2 regions of the Streptomyces sp. ALB3 genome follow, and region 1 is predicted to be linked to the other one. Evidence: riboswitches for the same ligand, from Rfam matches in the RefSeq annotation. Region 1 holds a riboswitch; the other holds the start of a gene.

Region 1 (7,140 bases):
CTTCAAGCAGAACGGCCACCGGGTGGAGACGGGCAAGTTCCTCGACTTCGCCTACAAGGACGAGAACGTGCTGGCCTTCGCCGACCAGTACGACCTGCTGCCCGTGACCAGGAGCGCGTCCGACGCGATGGCGGCCGACAGCAAGCACGAGTCGCTGCACGAGTTCCTGACGGCGCTGCCGAACTCGCAGCTGTACCCGTTCGGCAAGACCTCGTGGGCCCAGGCCAGCGAGGAGATCAAGAAGAAGATCGGCACGGCCGTCGAACCCGGCGGCAGCCCGGAGGGCGTCCTCGTGGAGATCGCGTCCCTGGCCCGGCAGGCGGAGAGCGCGGAGTAGGTAGGTTGGTCGGTATGACCGCCGATCCCGCTTCCCCCCTCACCGGCCAGGAACGCGCGGTGCTGGCCATGGAGCGGCGCTCCTGGCCGGGACCGGGCGCGAAGGAACGTGCGGTGCGGGAGGAGCTCGGCATCTCGCCGGTCCGCTACTACCAGCTGCTCAACGCGCTCCTGGACGACCGTCGCGCGCTGGAGGAGGACCCGGTCACGGTGAACCGCCTGCGCCGGGTCCGCGAAGCGAGGCGCGGACGCCGCTGAGGGCCGGTCCTGCCCGCCGGCGCCCCGGGGCCGGTTCCCGGCCCCGCCACGGGCCCCGGTGACCGATAGGCTCGGACCATGGGAAATCCGGCACACCCCCTCCCGACCCCGTCCACCCAGGCCGGCCGCGAAGGCCTCGCCGCACTCCTCGCCCGCCCGTCCCGCGCCGTCGTCGCGCTCGACTTCGACGGCACGCTCGCGGACATCGTCCCGGACCCGGAGCAGTCCCGCGCCCACCCCTCCGTCGTCCCGGCCCTCTCCGCGCTGGCGCCCCGGATCGCCGCCGTCGCCGTGATCACCGGGCGTCCCGCCGAGACCGCCGTGCGGTACGGCGGCTTCACCGGAGCGCCGGGCCTGGGCCACCTCGTCGTCCTCGGGCACTACGGCGCCGAACGCTGGGACGCCGCCACCGGGACCGTGCACGCCCCCGCGCCGGACCCCGGAGTGGAAGCCGCCGGGGCGGAGCTTCCCTCCGTGCTGAAAGGCGTCGGCACCGGTACGGACAGCGGCATCTGGATCGAGGAGAAGGGCCGCGCGGTCGCCGTCCACACCCGCAGGGCCGCCGACCCGCAGGCCGCCTTCGACGCGCTGCGGACCCCGCTGGCCGGTCTCGCGGCACGCCACGGCCTGATCGTCGAACCGGGCCGCATGGTCCTGGAACTGCGTCCGCCCGGCGTCGACAAGGGCGTGGCCCTGGAGGAGTACGTGAAGGAGGCCGGCGCGGACACGGTGCTGTACGCCGGCGACGACCTCGGCGACCTCGCCGCGTACGCCGCCGTGGAGAAGCTCCGCGAGAGCGGCACCGCCGGCCTGCTGGTGTGCAGCGGCACCGCGGTCCCCGAACTCGCGGAACGGGCCGACCTGGTGCTGCCCGGCCCGGCGGCGGTGGCGGAGCTGCTCCACTCCCTGGCGCGGCGGCTCAGCCGGGGCTAGGCGTCTCCTTCAGCGCGTCCAGCTGGTCGAGGAACCACTGCTGCGGCGGCAGGGCGGTCGCCGCGGCGGCGAGGCGCTTCGTGCGGGCGCCGCGCTCGTCGGCGTCCATCGTGAGCGCCTCGTGCAGGGCCGTCGCCGTGGCCGAGACGTCGTACGGGTTGACCACGACCGCGTCCTCGCCCAGCTCCTCGTAGGCTCCCGCCTCCCGGGAGAGCACCAGCGCGCAGCCGTGGTCCGAGACGACCGGGACCTCCTTGGCGACCAGGTTCATGCCGTCCCGGATCGGGTTGACCAGGGCCACGTCCGCCAGCCGGTACGCCGCCAGGGAGCGGGCGAAGTCGTCGTCGACGTGGAGCAGGACCGGCGTCCAGTCGGCCGTGCCGTACTCCGCGTTGACGGCGTCGGCGACCCGCTGGACCTCCGCCGTGTAGTCGCGGTAGACCGCGAGGTCCTGTCGCGAGGGGTAGGCGAACGCGATGTGCACCACGCGCCCGCGCCATTCCGGGCGCTCCTCCAGCAGCGCGCGGTAGGCGTGCAGCCCGCGGACGATGTTCTTGGAGAGCTCCGTGCGGTCCACCCGGACGATGGTGCGCCGGTCCGCGCCCACCTGCTCGCGCAGGAGCTCCATGCGCTCGTCGACGTCCGCCTCGCGGGAGCGGCGGCGCAGGAAGTCGGCGTCGGCGCCCAGCCCGTGCACCCCGATCCGGGTGCGGCCGGTGCCGCCCAGGATCTCCGTGCAGCAGCCGATGAAGGCGTCCGCCCAGCGGCGGGTCAGGAACGCGGCGCGGTCGGCGCCCAGGATGCCGTTGAGCAACTGCTCGCCGATGTCGTCGGGCAGGAGGCGGAAGTAGTCGACGGGGGCCCAGGGGGTGTGCGAGAAGTGCCCGATCCGCAGGTCGGGACGGAGTTCGCGCAGTATGCCGGGGACCAGGGAGAGGTGGTAGTCCTGCACCAGGACGGCGGCGCCCTCGGCCGCCTCCTGGGCGAGTGCTTCCGCGAAGGCCCGGTTGTAGGTCTCGTAGGAGGCCCACTGCCGGCGGAACTCCGCGTCGAAGACGGGCTCCAGCGGTGTCTGGTAGATCATGTGGTGGACGAACCACAGCACGGAGTTCGCGATGCCGTTGTACGCGTCCGCGTGGACCCCGGCGTCGATGTCGAGCATCCGGACGCCGGGCTCGGACACCCCGCGCCGGACCGCCTCGCGGTCGCCGTCGCTGAGGGCGGCGCACACCCACAGCTTGTCGTCGACGGCGCTGAGGCCGGAGACGAGCCCGCCTCCGCCCCGTTTCGAGTCGAGCGTGCCGTCCTCCCGCAGTGCGTACGACACCGGACCGCGGTTGGACGCGACGAGGACCTGGGCAGCGTGCTCGGAGACCATGTACTCGAACCTAGCCCGTTCGGGGAGCCTGCAAACGTGCGGTGCGCCCGGAGCCCCGCACGAGGAGCCGTCACGCCGCTCTGCGGGAGGCGTACTCCTCGATGTCCCGCATCGGCGGCCTCTCGTCGGTGTCCACCGCGTGGGTGAGCGGGACGAAGCCGCCGTCACCCCGCTCGAACTGGGTGATCTCGGGCCTCACGAGCGGCCCCCGGGAGAGCCTCAGCTGCGCGGTGCGGTAGATCGTGGCCGCCATCCGGCCGAGGGCCTGGCCGTCCTGGTGGCGGTGTTTGCGTACGCCCACGTCGACCTGCGCCAGGGCGTCCAGGCCGACCGTGTGCAGCGCGTCGACGAGCAGGCCGAGCTCCACGCCGTAACCGACGGGGAAGGGGAGCTGCTCCAGCAGGGAGCGCCGGACCGCGTACTCGCCGCCCAGCGGCTGGACGAAGCCGGCCAGGAGCGGCCAGTGGAGGTTGAGCAGCGGGCGCGCCACCAGCTCGGTCACCCGGCCGCCCTGGCCTGCCGCTTCGCCGAGCGGCCGGTCGTACATGGCCTTCACGAACTGCACCGAGGGGTCGGTCAGCAGCGGTCCGACGATCCCGGAGACGAAGTCCGCCGAGAACTCCCTGAGGTCCGCGTCGACGAAGCAGACGATGTCCCCGCTGGTCACGAGCAGCGAGCGCCACAGGACCTCGCCCTTGCCCGGCACGGTGGGGATCCTGGGGAGGATCGCGTCCCGGTGCACGACCCGGGCGCCTGCCCGCCGCGCCTCCCCGGCGGTGCCGTCGGTCGAACCCGAGTCGATCACCACCAGCTCGTCGACGAGCGGGACCTTCTCCATCAGCTCGCGACGGATCTCCGCGACGATCGCGCCGACCGTGGCCTCCTCGTTCAGCGCGGGCAGGACGACGCTCACGCGTGAGCGGTGCGGATCCCTGGCCCGAGCGGCCGTGAGCCGGTCGAGCGAGCGGTCGGCAGCTGACCAGGAACGCCTGGTCAGCCAGCATTCCACCTCTTCCAGCACGGTCGGTACTCCCTGTATGTGATCCATCTCGCGGTTCGGACGACTGTCTCGACCGTCAGGTGCTTCGGTTACAGTCTTGAACAACGCGGACGACTCTCGCATCTCGGGGTCCGCCTGCGGATAAACGCCCGGATCCCTGGTCCGGTGCCATAGCGCTCATCCAGAGGGACTGAGGGAACGGCCCGTTGAAGTCCCGGCAACCCTCCTGCCGACCGCGAGGTCACGGTGGGGAAGGTGCCAATTCCGTCTTGCGGCGAAATACGTCTCAAGGAAGATGAGGAGAAAGGGCCTCCGCCATCATGGCCGTGCAGACAGTTGCAGCGAACACCAATTCTTCCGCCGTGGACCTCGGTCCCGCCGCGGCGCTTTCCTGCCGCGAATGCGGCGAGCGTTTCGAGCTCGGCCCCATTTTCGCCTGTGCGTCCTGTTTCGGGCCGCTCGAAGTGGCCTACGACCTGCCGAGCGGCTCACCCGAAGAGCTGAAGAAGCGCATCGCCGAAGGCCCCGACAACATCTGGCGATACGCGCCGCTGCTGCCCGTCCCCTCGGATGTCGCGGACAAGCCCAACATCAACCCCGGTTTCACGAAGCTGGTCAAGGCGGACAACCTCGCCCGCGAGCTGGGCGTGACCGGCGGCCTGTACGTCAAGGACGACTCCGGCAACCCGACGCACTCCTTCAAGGACCGCGTCGTCGCCATCGCCGTCGAGGCGGCCCGCGCGTTCGGGTTCACCACCCTCTCCTGCTCCTCCACCGGCAACCTCGCCGGTGCGGTGGGCGCCGCCGCGGCCCGCGCCGGCTTCCGTTCCTGCGTGTTCATCCCGCACGACCTGGAGCAGGGCAAGGTCGTCATGGCCGCGGTCTACGGCGGCGAACTGGTCGGCATCGAGGGCAACTACGACGACGTCAACCGCTTCTGCTCGGAGCTCATCGGTGACCCGCTCGGCGAGGGCTGGGGCTTCGTCAACGTCAACCTGCGGCCGTACTACGGCGAGGGCTCCAAGACCCTGGCCTACGAGATCTGCGAGCAGCTGGGCTGGCGGCTGCCCGACCAGCTGGTCATCCCGATCGCGTCCGGATCGCAGCTCACGAAGATCGACAAGGGCCTGCAGGAGCTGATCAAGCTCGGGCTCGTCGAGGACAAGCCGTACAAGATCTTCGGCGCCCAGGCCGAGGGGTGCTCGCCGGTCTCCACCGCCTTCAAGGCCGGTCACGACGTCGTGCGTCCGCAGAAGCCGAACACCATCGCCAAGTCCCTGGCGATCGGCAACCCGGCCGACGGCCCGTACGTCCTGGACATCGCCCGCCGCACCGGTGGTGCCGTGGAGGACGTCAACGACGAGCAGGTCGTCGACGCGATCAAGCTGCTGGCCCGCACCGAGGGCATCTTCGCCGAGACCGCGGGCGGGGTGACGGTCGGTGTGACGAAGAAGCTGATCGACGCCGGGCTGCTCGACCCGACCCTGACCACCGTCGTCCTGAACACCGGCGACGGGCTCAAGACGCTCGACGCGGTCGCTCCCACGACCGGCCTGTCGGCGACGATCCGGCCCAGCCTGGACGCGTTCCGCGACGCGGGCCTCGCCGCCGCCAACTGACCACCCGAGACCGAAGGAAGGCACCCACATGAGCGTCAAGGTCCGTATCCCCACCATCCTCCGCACCTACACGGGCGGTCAGGCCGAGGTCCCGGCCGAGGGTGCGACCCTCTCCGAGGTCATCGCGTCTCTGGAGCAGAACCACCCGGGCATCGGTGCCCGCGTCCTGGACGACCAGGGCAAGCTGCGCCGCTTCGTCAACGTGTACGTCAACGACGACGACGTGCGCTTCGAGGGCGGTCTGGACGCGGTGACCCCGGACGGCGCGGGCGTCTCGATCATCCCGGCCGTCGCCGGAGGCTGACCGGACACGGGCCGGCTGCCCGGACGCGAGGACTGTCCCGTCATCCCGGGCGGGCGCACGACGACAGTCACGGCACCTCGCCGTGCTGTCGGAACGCCCGGATGTCCGGTACGCGGGCGTCCCTCCGCCGTGCGGCGCACCGCAGCTGACGCCGCACGCCGATCCACCAGGGCGTGCACAGGATGACCCCCTCCGCGAGCGAGAAACGGAGGGGGTCATTCTGCATGGTTGAGCACGGTAGAGTTGGGGAAGTCCCCGCAGCTGCCCGCACCGCCCGCATATGAGAATGCGCCCGGCCGCGACAAGAAGCAGCCAAAGTACGTGAACTCCTTGAGGCATAAGTGGCCTTTGTCAGGCCCGACTTGCCCTGGAATCCTATGAATCCAGCCTATGCGTGCGGTCACGTGTGCCCAGAATTCTCGTCCGATTGACCTGTTGCAGAGGGCAGTTGGGCAGATACATTCGGCCGCGGTCGACGCGTTCCGGCGCACGCCACCCTCTCCTGTCGGAGGGTGAGTTCTGACCCGGGCCCGCGAAGTGCGGTCTCGTGCAAGGGCCAGTAATAGGGGAGTTAGGCATGGCTCAGGGCACCGTCAAGTGGTTCAACGCGGAGAAGGGGTACGGCTTCATCGCGGTCGACGGTGGTGCGGATGTTTTCGTCCACTACAGCGCGATCCAGATGGACGGGTACCGCACCCTCGAAGAGGGTCAGCGAGTTGAGTTCGAGATCTCGCAGGGCCAGAAGGGGCCGCAGGCGGACATGGTCAAGCTCGCCGTCGGCTGAGCTCGGCGCGGTCGGCCAACGACACTACTCACGCACGTGAGGCCCGTACCCCCGCCGGGGTACGGGCCTCACGTGCGTCGCCGCCCGCGCCGGACGCCCGGAAGGCCTTCCGGGACCCGGCGGTGGGGGCCGCGCCCGCCGGTCGCCCGGCCGTCGCACCCGGCGAGCCTTCCCCGGAGGCGCTTGCACTCTCAGGGGTCGAGTGCTAATCATTGGCGTTAGCACTCTCCAGGTGAGAGTGACAGAACTTGGACCGGGCCGGTGAGGCCCGCAGGCCCAGTGGGGCAAGGAACCACTGAGCACGCTGGCCGTCCGTCGCGGGCGCCACTCGGTCCGGAGAAATCCACCCCTGTCCGGGAGGACCACTTCACATGGCCAAGATCATCGCGTTCGACGAGGAGGCACGGCGCGGTCTCGAGCGCGGGATGAACCAGCTCGCCGACGCCGTCAAGGTCACCCTCGGCCCCAAGGGCCGTAACGTCGTCCTCGAGAAGAAGTGGGGCGCGCCCACGATCACCAACGATGGTG
Region 2 (7,140 bases), on a different contig from region 1:
CGCTGGCGGCGGTCGTCGTACTACTCCTCGCGCTGGCGGCTACCGGGGGGCTGTACGCCGCGTTTGCGCCTGCGGGTAAGGCGCAGGCCGACGAAACCGCCCAGTCCCTCGCTATCGACGAGGGCAAGAAGCTCTACTCCGTGGGCTGCGCAAGCTGCCACGGATCCGGCGGTCAGGGCACCACCGACGGGCCGTCCCTCGTGGGCGTCGGCTCCGCCGCCGTCGACTTCCAGGTCGGTACCGGGCGCATGCCGGCTCAGCAGCCGGGCCCCCAGGTACCGGAGAAGAAGGTCATCTACACCCAGGCCGAGATCGACCAGCTCGCGGCGTACGTCGCGTCCCTGGGCGCCGGCCCGATCACGCCCACCGAGAGCCAGGTCGACCCCGCGGGCGCCGACGTGGCCAAGGGCGGTGACCTGTTCCGCACGAACTGCGCGCAGTGCCACAACTTCACCGGTGAGGGCGGCGCCCTGACGAACGGGAAGTACGCCCCGAGCCTCGAAGGCGTGAGCCCGAAGCACATCTACGAGGCCATGCAGACCGGCCCGCAGAGCATGCCCTCCTTCCCGGACAGCACCATGCCGGAGCAGGAGAAGAAAGACATCATCGCGTACATCAAGACCGTCAACGGTGATGAGTCCGAGACCCCCGGCGGGCTCTCGCTCGGTGGCCTCGGCCCCGTCAGTGAAGGTCTCTTCGGCTGGATCTTCGGCCTGGGCGGCCTGATCGCCATCGCCGTATGGGTCGCGGCCCACACCGCTAAGGCCAAGAAGTCATGAGTAGCCAACAGATTCCAGAAGAGAACCTGCCGGTAGAGCAGGGCACCGCGCACGGCGCGGTAGAGGGTGCGGGCGACCCGTTCGCCGACCCGGGGCTGCCGGCCCACCGGCCGCGCATCCAGGACATCGACGAACGGGCCGCGAACCGCTCCGAGCGGGCCGTCGCGCTCATGTTCACGCTGTCCATGCTGGCGACGGTCGGCTTCATCGCCTCGTACGTCATCTTCCCGGTCGACAAGATCGTCTACATCTGGCCGTTCGGCCATGTGAGCGCGCTCAACTTCTCCCTGGGTCTGACCCTGGGACTGGCGCTCTTCCTCATCGGCGCGGGTGCCGTCCACTGGGCGCGCACCCTGATGTCCGACGTGGAGGTGGCCGACGACCGGCACGCCATCGAGGCGACGCCCGAGGTCAAGGCCAAGGTCATGGCCGACTTCGCGGCCGGTGCCAAGGAGTCCGCGATCGGCCGGCGGAAGCTGATCCGCAACACCATGTTCGGTGCGCTGGCCCTGGTGCCGCTCTCCGGTGTGGTGCTGCTGCGCGACCTGGGTCCGCTGCCGGAGAAGAAGCTCCGCAAGACCATGTGGGCCAAGGGCAAGCAGCTCGTCAACATGAACACCATGGAGCCGCTGCGTCCCGAGGACGTCGTCGTCGGTTCGCTGACCTTCGCCATGCCCGAGGGCCTGGAGGAGGACGCGCACGACTTCCAGACGCAGATCGCCAAGGCCGCCCTGATGATCATCCGCATCGAGCCGGAGAACATCAAGGACAAGCGGGAGCGCGAGTGGGCCCACGAGGGAATCGTGGCCTTCTCCAAGATCTGCACCCACGTCGGCTGCCCGATCAGCCTGTACGAGCAGCAGACGCACCACGTGCTCTGCCCGTGCCACCAGTCCACCTTCGACCTCTCCGACGGCGCCCGCGTCATCTTCGGTCCGGCCGGTCACGCCCTTCCGCAGCTGCGGATCGGTGTGAACAGCGAGGGCAACCTCGAGGCGCTCGGTGACTTCGAAGAGCCCGTCGGTCCTGCCTTCTGGGAGCGCGGATGAGTACTGCGACGGAAACACAGCGCAAGGCGCCCGCCGGTGAGCGGGTGGCCGACTGGGCGGACGGCCGGCTGGGCATCTACGGCCTGGCCAAGGCCAACATGCGCAAGATCTTCCCGGACCACTGGTCCTTCATGCTGGGTGAGATCTGCCTCTACAGCTTCATCATCATCATCCTCACGGGTGTGTACCTGACGCTGTTCTTCAACCCGAGCATGAACGAGGTCGTCTACCACGGCTCGTACGAGCCGATGAACGGCATCCGGATGTCCGCGGCCTACGCCTCGACGCTGGACATCAGCTTCGACGTCCGCGGTGGGCTGCTCGTGCGGCAGATCCACCACTGGGCCGCCGTCATCTTCCTCGCCGGCATGTTCGTGCACATGTTCCGGGTGTTCTTCACCGGTGCGTACCGCAAGCCGCGTGAGATCAACTGGCTGTTCGGCTTCCTGCTCTTCGTGCTCGGCATGTTCACCGGGTTCACCGGCTACTCGCTCCCGGACGACCTGCTGTCCGGTACGGGTGTGCGCTTCACGCAGGGCGCGATCCTGTCGATGCCGATCGTGGGCACGTACATCTCGATGTTCCTGTTCGGCGGGGAGTTCCCCGGCACGGACATCATCTCGAGGTTCTACTCGATCCACATCCTGCTGCTGCCGGGCATCATGCTCGGGCTCGTGGTCGCCCACCTCATCCTGGTCTTCTTCCACAAGCACACGCAGTTCGCGGGCCCGGGCAAGACGAACAAGAACGTCGTCGGCATGCCGCTGCTGCCGGTGTACATGGCCAAGGCCGGAGGCTTCTTCTTCCTGGTCTTCGGCTTCATCGCGATCCTCTCCGCGATCGCCACGATCAACCCGATCTGGGCGCTCGGCCCCTACCGTCCCGACCAGGTGTCCACGGGCGCCCAGCCGGACTGGTACATGGGCTTCGCGGAAGGCTTCGTCCGTGTGATGCCGGGCTGGGAGATCAACCTCTGGGGCCACACGCTGGTCCTGGGCGTGCTCATCCCGCTGGTGCTGTTCGGTGTCGTCCTCGCGGCGCTCGCGCTCTACCCGTTCATCGAGTCGTGGATCACCGGCGACAAGCGCGAGCACCACATCCTGGACCGCCCGCGCAACGCTCCGACCCGCACCGCGCTGGGTGTCGCCTGGGTGACGATCTACTTCGTCATGCTGATCGGTGGCGGCAACGACATCTGGGCGACGCACTTCCACATGTCGCTCAACGCGATCAGCTGGTTCGTACGGATCGCCTTCTTCGTCGGCCCGGTCGTCGCGTTCGTCGTCACCCGGCGGATCTGCCTCGGGCTCCAGCGGCGCGACAAGGAGAAGGTGCTGCACGGACGCGAGTCCGGCACCATCAAGCGCCTGCCGCACGGTGAGTTCGTCGAGATCCACGAGCCGCTCGGCCCGGAGCAGCTGCACACGCTCACGGCGCACGAGCAGTACAAGCCGGTCGAGATCGGCCCGACGGTCGACGAGAACGGTGTCGAGCGCAACCCGTCGATGCTCCAGAAGCTGCGGGCCAGGCTCAGCCAGAGCTACTACGGCGAGAACAACCAGATCGCCAAGCCCACCGCCGAGGAGTACAAGGAGATCACCAGCGGCCACGGCCACCACTGATCACCTCAGCTGAACGCCACAGCGGGAGCCCCGTCCATCCGATGGACGGGGCTCTTCGCTGTCCCCTCGGCTGGATAGGGTGGGGGACACCTTTCTATCGGCTGTGGACCCCAGGAGTGGACCATGAACGTTGTGACCCCGGACGGCGGCGACAGCGTGGCGGCCCGCACCTGGCCCGGCGTACTGACCCCTCTGCTGCGCGGTGAGCACCTCGGCGCGGACGACACCGCGTGGGCCATGGACCGCATCATGAGCGGGGAGGCCACGGACGTACAGATCGCCGGCTTCGCGATCGCCCTGCGCGCCAAGGGCGAGACCGTCGACGAGGTCACCGGTCTCGTCCGGGCCATGTACGAACACGCCCACACCATCGAGGTGCCCGGCCGCACGGTCGACATCGTGGGAACCGGTGGCGACATGGCCAAGACTGTCAACATCTCCACCATGTCGGCCATAGTCGTCGCGGGGACGGGCGCGAAGGTCGTCAAGCACGGCAACCGGGCCTCGTCCTCGGCGAGCGGGGCCTCCGACGTGCTGGAGAAGCTCGGAGTCAACCTCGAACTGACCCCGCAGCGCGTCGTCGCCGTGGCCGAGGAGGCGGGCATCACCTTCTGCTTCGCGGTGAAGTTCCACCCCGCCCTGCGGTACGCCGCGAGGGCGCGCAAGGAACTCGGCACCCAGACCACCTTCAACATCCTCGGCCCCCTCACCAACCCGGCCCGGGTGCGCTCCCAGGCCATCGGCGTCGCCGACCCGAAGATGGCGCCGATCGTGGCGGGCGTGCTCGCGGACCGGGGGAACTCCGCACTCGTCTTCCGGGGCGACGACGGCCTCGACGAGCTGACCACCACGGCGACGTCGCGGGTCTGGATCGTGCGTGACGGCACCGTCCGGGAGGAGGCCTTCGATCCGCGCGACGTCGGCCTGGACCTGGTTCCCGTCGAGGCGCTGCGTGGGGCGGACGCCTCGTACAACGCGGATGTGGCCCGTCGTCTGCTGGACGGGGAGACCGGACCCGTGCGCGACGCCGTGCTGCTCAACTCGGCCGCCGCGCTGGTCGCTCTCGAACCGGGCGACGGCACGCTCGGCGAACAGCTGTCGGACGGCATCGCGCGGGCCGCGCAGTCGATCGACTCGGGCGCGGCCAAGCGCGCGCTGGAGCGCTGGGTGGCGGCCAGCAACGCCTGACGGCGTACACGTGTGAGCAGGGGCGCAGTCCGGATCGCGGACTGCGCCCTTGCGCGTCACCGCAGTTGTGGCAAGATGCTGCGCAGGTCATGAGTGACAGCGACTACGGCCCCGGCCCGCTGTCCGGCAACCCTCCGTCCGTGGCGGGGTGCCCCGGGTGAAGACCAGGCCGCAGGCAGCGAGGTCTGTGGCAAGCGCGGGCCCCTCGGCATCGTCTGATGCCACCCCTTGGGGTCCTGGTCCCAGGGAGCCTCTTGTGAGCAAGCGAATGCGATAGGGCTCGACGCCCTCCTCCGCACACCCCTTTTTCTTCTTCTCCGCGCTGCCGCGTACCGCCGGCGCGTTGATCTCGCCTGCCTCTTACGGGAGTTCGCCATGTCTGTCTCCACCGCTGCCGCCGTCCGGTCCATTTGTGCCCCTCTGCCGGTCCTGGGTGCGGATGTCACTGTTCCGCTCGTCACGGGCGGGGACGTCACGTACGCCGCCCTCGACTACGCGGCCAGCGCCCCGGCTCTCCAGCGGGTGTGGGACGACGTGGCTGCCTACGCCCCGTACTACGGCAGTGTCCACCGCGGTGCCGGGTACCTCTCGCAGCTGTCGACCGACCTGTTCGAGAACAGCCGTGTGACCGTCGCGGAGTTCCTCGGCTGCCGCGCGGACGACGAGGTGGTCTTCACCCGCTCGACGACCGACTCCCTCAACCTCCTCGCCGCCGCACTGCCGGCCGACTGCCAGGTGTTCGTGTTCGAGACCGAGCACCACGCCTCGCTGCTGCCCTGGCGTGACGCCCGGGTGACCTACCTCGACGCGCCCCGCACCCCGGCCCAGGCAGTCGCCACGCTGGAGCGGGCCCTGGCCGACCGCGAGCCTTCCCCGGACTCCCGGCCCGGCGCGGGCGCCGGGCCCGCGCTGGTCTGTGTCACCGGCGCGTCCAACGTCACCGGTGAACTGTGGCCGGTGAAGGAGCTGGCCGCCGCCGCCCACGCGCACGGGGCGCGCATCGTGCTCGACGCCGCCCAACTGGCGCCCCACCACCCGGTGGACATCGCCGAGCTGGACGTCGACTGGGTCGCCTTCTCCGGGCACAAGCTGTACGCGCCGTTCGGCTCGGGGGTCCTCGCGGGCCGGGCCGACTGGCTGGCCGAGGCGGAGCCGTACCTCGCCGGCGGCGGCGCCTCCCGCAAGGTCGCCCGGCGCGCCGACGGCGGTGTCGACGTCGAGTGGCACACCACCGCGGCCAGGCACGAGGCGGGATCGCCCAACGTCATCGGCGTCTACTCCATCGCCGCCGCCTGCAAGGCCCTGACCGAGGCCGGGTTCGACCGGCTGGTCGCCCGCGAGCAGCAGCTGGTGACCCGGGTCCGCGAGGGCCTTGCCGAGGTCCCCCGGGTCAAGGTGCTCTCACTCTTCGGTGACGACGCCCCGAGGGTCGGCGTCATCTCCTTCGTGGTCGAGGGGTGGAACAGCTCGCACTTCGCCGCGGCACTCTCCGCCGAGTACGGCATCGGGGTGCGCGACGGCCTGTTCTGCGCCCACCCGCTGGTGCGCACCCTGCTGGGCAGCGAGCCGCAGGACCCGGGCGAGTGCGGCGCGCCGGAGGCCGCGCCCGGGGAGAAGTCGCTCAACGCGATCCGGGTGAGCTTCGGCGCCGGCACGCCGGACGAGCACATCGAGCGGTTCCTGGGCGCCGTCCGGGAGCTGGTGGACGAGGGCGCCCGCTGGACGTACCGCACCGAGGAGGGCCGCTGCGTGCCCGACCGGGGCGCCGCCGCCCAGGTCTGAACGGCCCGCTACGGCTCCGGCCGGGGACGGAAGGCGTGACGCCCCCGTCCCCGGCCGGAGCCGTACGCGCCTCGCGCCGGAAGCGGTCTCAGGCGTCGAGACCGATGGCGAAGGCCGCCTCGAGGTCGTGCTGCGAATACGTACGGAAGGCCACATGGGTGTCGGTGGCCTCGACACCCTGGATCTTGCTGATCCGGCCCGGGATGACGTCGGCCAGATCGTCGTGCCTGGCCACCCGGACCATGGCGATCAGGTCGTACGTACCGGTGACCGAGAAGACCTCGCTGACGCTGTCCAGCGCGGCGATGGCCTCGGCGATCTCGGGAATCCGGTCCACGCTTGTCTTGATGAGCACGATCGCGGTGATCACGGCTGGCTTTCTCCCTCAGTGGCCGTGGCTGGAGACTTCACTGTAGTACCCCGGAACCGCACCCAGGCGTAGAGGAACCCGGCCACGAAGCCGGCCACGTGCGCGAGGTACGCCACGCCCGGGCCGCTGCCCGCTCCCTGGGCCGCCAGCCACTGCAGGACGAACCAGAAGACGAGCACGATCCAGGCAGGGAAGCGCAGCGGCAGGAAGAAGAGGAACGGGAAGAGGCTGGTGACCCGGGCCCGGGGGAAGAGGTAGAGGAAGGCGCCGAGCACCGCGGAGATCGCCCCCGAGGCCCCGACGAGCGTCTGGTCGGAGTCCGCGTACACCACCGCGTAGGCCACCAGGGC

The links. Region 1 has a riboswitch for S-adenosylmethionine ahead of thrC (threonine synthase). Riboswitches for the same ligand answer to the same signal wherever they lie in the genome.
Region 2: linked by a shared signal. The riboswitch ahead of ACHFIV_RS23525 (aminotransferase class V-fold PLP-dependent enzyme) and the one ahead of thrC (threonine synthase) in region 1 are both predicted to bind S-adenosylmethionine.

What each region holds. Positions count from the first base shown of each region.
Region 1 is NZ_JBISCE010000001.1:151,135-158,274, forward strand. Features, by position in the region: gene ACHFIV_RS00810 (ABC transporter substrate-binding protein) at 1-337, shown strand, start outside; gene ACHFIV_RS00815 (DUF3263 domain-containing protein) at 352-594, shown strand; gene otsB (trehalose-phosphatase) at 673-1,527, shown strand; gene ACHFIV_RS00825 (trehalose-6-phosphate synthase) at 1,514-2,905, opposite strand; gene ACHFIV_RS00830 (glucosyl-3-phosphoglycerate synthase) at 2,976-3,926, opposite strand; SAM riboswitch class I at 4,080-4,207, shown strand; gene thrC (threonine synthase) at 4,226-5,524, shown strand; gene ACHFIV_RS00840 (MoaD/ThiS family protein) at 5,553-5,828, shown strand; gene ACHFIV_RS00845 (hypothetical protein) at 5,896-6,054, opposite strand; gene ACHFIV_RS00850 (cold-shock protein) at 6,406-6,612, shown strand; gene groL (chaperonin GroEL) at 6,984-7,140, shown strand, end outside.
Region 2 is NZ_JBISCE010000037.1:326,428-333,567, reverse strand. Features, by position in the region: gene qcrC (cytochrome bc1 complex diheme cytochrome c subunit) at 1-779, shown strand, start outside; gene qcrA (cytochrome bc1 complex Rieske iron-sulfur subunit) at 776-1,828, shown strand; gene qcrB (cytochrome bc1 complex cytochrome b subunit) at 1,825-3,450, shown strand; gene trpD (anthranilate phosphoribosyltransferase) at 3,574-4,638, shown strand; SAM riboswitch class IV at 4,724-4,841, shown strand; gene ACHFIV_RS23525 (aminotransferase class V-fold PLP-dependent enzyme) at 5,014-6,420, shown strand; gene ACHFIV_RS23520 (Lrp/AsnC family transcriptional regulator) at 6,509-6,790, opposite strand; gene ACHFIV_RS23515 (rhomboid family intramembrane serine protease) at 6,787-7,140, opposite strand, start outside.